One region of the Pectobacterium atrosepticum genome, then DNA from elsewhere that is predicted to be linked to it. Evidence: predicted binding sites of a transcription regulator. Region 1 holds the regulator's gene; the other holds the start of a gene.
The links. The regulator CRP, encoded in region 1, controls carbon source genes, mostly activating them, when cyclic AMP is high. The targets are predictions, from matches to a motif close to ATGTGANNNNNNTCACAT.

Region 1 (2,208 bases):
CGAGATACACGGGCTTAAGCGACCAGCATTAATGCTCAGAGAAAGGAATTACGGCAGTATTCTAATTTCGTGACTGTGCGTCACTTCAACGGCTTTGCCCAGCATCAATGCCACAGAGCAGTATTTTTCCGCTGACAGCTCGACAGCCCGCTCGACAGCTTTATCGGTCAGCCCTTTCCCCGTCACGATAAAATGCAGATTGATATGGGTAAATAAGCGCGGCGCTTCAGACCGACGCTCTGAGGTTAATTTCACCTCACAATCCGCCACATCGTTACGGCCCTTTTGCAGAATCGACACCACATCAATCGCGCTGCATCCCCCTACGGACATCAACACCATTTCCATCGGACTGGGCGCTTTATCGCCAGAATTACCGTCCATCAATACCTGATGTCCTGATGCGGATTCGCCCAAAAACGTTAAGCCTTCAACCCATTTTACCCGAGCCTGCATGATGTCTCTCCACTAAAATTTTTTTGAAAATTTATACCGTTACTGTACAAAAACCAGCGTTAATCAGAGCTTTGTCATGCTGAAGCGAGACAACACAAGACACATCCTTAAAGCTGTGTTAAAACGAAAATAGAATAGACCTTTTCTGGACAAACCCAGAAACGAAGAAGATGATGACGTAGCCAGAAATACCCAGCCACGTTTACGGTGCGGCAAAGCAGCAACCGAAAAACCAAGGGTACAGTGGTTCCAGTATATTCCCTGACGTCATTCTGCCTAGACTGAATTTTATTTTTTTAGCAGTTAAACACGCCGTACAGGGAACTCTGACCCCTGTAATTTGCGCAGTGAATTACAACAGAGGATGATAGCGAATGGTTCTCGGCAAACCGCAGACAGACCCGACTCTCGAATGGTTCCTTTCCCATTGTCATATCCACAAGTATCCATCGAAGAGCACGCTGATTCACCAAGGTGAAAAAGCAGAAACGCTTTACTACATCGTGAAAGGCTCTGTCGCAGTGCTAATCAAAGATGAAGAAGGCAAGGAAATGATTCTTTCCTACCTCAATCAGGGCGATTTTATTGGTGAGCTCGGCCTGTTTGAAGAAGGTCAGGAACGCAGTGCTTGGGTTCGGGCAAAAACCGCCTGTGAAGTGGCTGAAATTTCTTATAAAAAATTCCGCCAGCTCATTCAAGTTAACCCAGATATCCTCATGCGTCTGTCTGCACAAATGGCAAACAGACTTCAGATTACCTCAGAAAAAGTCGGCAACCTCGCCTTCCTTGATGTAACTGGCCGTATCGCCCAAACATTACTCAACCTGGCAAAACAACCTGATGCCATGACGCATCCAGATGGCATGCAAATTAAAATTACCCGTCAGGAAATTGGGCAAATCGTTGGCTGCTCGCGTGAAACCGTGGGCCGCATTCTGAAAATGTTAGAAGACCAGAACCTGATCTCTGCGCACGGTAAAACGATTGTCGTTTACGGCACTCGCTAAACCCCTGTCGCGATACCCTACCAATAAAAAAGCGTGAAGCCTCGGCCTCACGCTTTTTTTTATCGCACAATGCTTATCACAAAAAAATGGTTTATCAAATAACGGTTTATCACAAAATAACGTGAACTCAGTTCGCCGTGTTAACCACTTGAGCGACAGCTTTAGCGAATTTCTCCATCCCCTGCGCAATATCATCTTCATCAATGATCAAAGACGGCACAAAGCGGATCACGTTCGGCCCAGCCATCAACACCATAAGCCCCTGAGCCGCTGCAGCAGCCAAGAACTCACCCGCGCGACCATGCCATTGCGGTTTCAGCTCAGCCCCCAGCAAAAGCCCCATACCGCGGACTTGATCAAATACGCCATACTGCTGGTTGATTTTATCAAGCTCACTGACAAAGCGATCGTGACGATCCGCTACGCCCGATAGCACTTCCGGCGTATTGATGATATCCAGCGCAGCTTCCGCCACTGCACAGGCCAGCGGGTTGCCGCCATAGGTGGTGCCGTGTACCCCAACCGTCATGACCGATGCGATCTCTTCCGTCGTCAGCATCGCACTAATCGGGAAACCACCGCCCAACGCTTTAGCCGTTGTAAGGATATCCGGCGTAATACCATAGTGCATATAGCTAAATAATTTACCGGTACGTCCCATTCCACTCTGCACTTCATCAAATACCAGCAGCGCTTTATGTTGATCGCACAAGTCACGGACGCCCTGCAAAAATTCAGGCGTAGC
Region 2 (2,208 bases), 1.1 Mb from region 1:
CTGCCAGTCACGGGATCTTCTTTAAGATGGCCGCGTTCAATATAGAACGTGCGAACTTCATAATCAGCGGGCGTTGCACCCTCGTGTGGTCCATAGATGGCGATACCGTTGGTCTGGCTGAGATTTTCCACGGCGGCGAGTGCTTCTGCATCCGGTGTGATGTTCAGACAGGTGTCGGCACTGTCTACACGAACCACGAGCCAGCGAATTCCCATGTGTACGGCGGCAGGCGGATAGCGTTTATCGATACGGTTAGCACCAAGGTTGGTAATGCCCAGCGTTTTTTCCAGCAGCGGCATGTGCTCATCGCCAAACGGAACGATGGTGGCCTGCGGCGCGTGAAAAGCGAGGCTCTCATCATCACCGATGTTGATTGGAACCAAACCAATACCGCACTGTTGTATCAACTGCCCCGAGGATTTAGGACGTAATCCTTCTTCCAGTAAAGCGTGTGCGGTGCCTAGTGTGGGATGCCCGGCAAACGGAATCTCTGATTCTGGCGTAAAAATGCGGACATGATAATCCGCTAAAGGATTGGTGGCTGGCAGAACAAACGTGGTTTCCGACAGGTTTGTCCAGCGGGCGATGTCTTGCATTTGCTCATCGGTTAATCCATTCGCCTCCATAATGACGGCAAGCGGATTGCCTTTGAAAGGCTGCTGGGTGAAAACGTCGACCTGTTTGAAACGACGTACTATAGGCATCGCATTTCTCTCCTGTATGCGGCATCGTTTAAATATCACTCAAAACTAACCGCGATCCTATCGCGCGCTTGTGGCATAATGCGCGCCAAATCACATTCCGACTCGAGTATAAGTGCTGTGTTAAGTACCAACAATATCACCATGCAGTTCGGCAGCAAGCCGTTGTTTGAAAACATCTCCGTTAAATTTGGCGGCGGCAACCGTTACGGTTTGATTGGCGCGAATGGCTGCGGCAAATCCACCTTTATGAAGATTCTCGGCGGCGATCTGGTGCCGAGCGGCGGTAACGTCTTCCTCGATCCTAATGAACGTCTGGGTAAACTGCGTCAGGATCAGTTCGCGTTTGAAAAATACAGCGTGCTGGATACCGTTATCATGGGTCACGGTGAGCTGTGGGCGGTAAAAGAAGAGCGCGACCGTATCTACTCATTGGCTGAAATGAGCGAAGCTGACGGCTATAAAGTGGCCGATCTGGAAGTGGAATACGGTGAGATGGATGGCTACAGCGCAGAATCACGCGCGGGCGAACTGTTGCTGGGTGTGGGGATTCCTGTTGATCAGCACTATGGCTTGATGAGCGAAATTGCTCCCGGTTGGAAACTGCGTGTCTTGTTGGCACAGGCACTGTTTTCCGATCCTGAAATCCTGCTGCTCGACGAACCGACCAACAACCTGGATATCGATACTATCCGCTGGTTGGAGCAGGTGCTGAACGAGCGTAACAGCACCATGATCATTATCTCGCATGACCGTCACTTCCTGAATATGGTCTGTACGCATATGGCGGATCTGGACTACGGCGAGCTGCGTGTTTATCCGGGCAACTATGATGAATACATGACGGCTGCGACGCAGGCTCGCGAGCGTTTACTGTCCGATAACGCCAAGAAGAAAGCGCAGATTTCCGAACTGCAATCGTTCGTTAGCCGCTTTAGCGCCAATGCCTCTAAATCCAAACAGGCGACATCGCGCGCGCGCCAGATCGATAAAATTCAGTTGGATGAAGTGAAAGCGTCGAGCCGGCAAAACCCGTTTATCCGTTTTGATCAGGATAAGAAACTGTTCCGTAATGCGCTGGAAGTTGAAGCGTTGACCAAAGGTTTTGATAATGGCCCACTGTTCAGCAAGCTGGGTCTCATGATCGAAGTGGGTGAAAAAGTCGCCATTCTGGGTGCCAACGGCGTGGGTAAATCGACATTGCTGAAAACGCTGGTCGGTGATTTCGCACCAGATAGCGGCACTGTTAAGTGGTCGGAAAATACTCAAATTGGCTACTACGCACAGGATCACGAATACGAATTCGATGAGACGCTGACGGTGTTTGACTGGATGAGCCAGTGGAAACAGGAAAAAGATGACGAACAGGCGGTGCGTAGCGTGCTCGGTCGTTTGCTGTTCAGTCAGGATGATATCAAGAAGAAAGTGAAGGTCTTATCCGGTGGTGAAAAGGGTCGTATGCTGTTCGGTAAGCTGATGATGCAGCGTCCGAATATTCTGGTAATGG

Region 2: the regulator CRP is predicted to act here: its motif matches at 783-800, upstream of GZ59_RS14535 (ABC-F family ATPase).

Annotation. Positions count from the first base shown of each region.
Region 1 is NZ_CP009125.1:4,433,961-4,436,168, forward strand. It holds gene GZ59_RS19770 (OsmC family protein) at 49-456, opposite strand; gene crp (cAMP-activated global transcriptional regulator CRP) at 831-1,463, shown strand; gene argD (bifunctional acetylornithine/succinyldiaminopimelate transaminase) at 1,591-2,208, opposite strand, start outside.
Region 2 is NZ_CP009125.1:3,287,567-3,289,774, reverse strand. It holds gene GZ59_RS14540 (PhzF family phenazine biosynthesis protein) at 1-704, opposite strand, end outside; gene GZ59_RS14535 (ABC-F family ATPase) at 822-2,208, shown strand, end outside.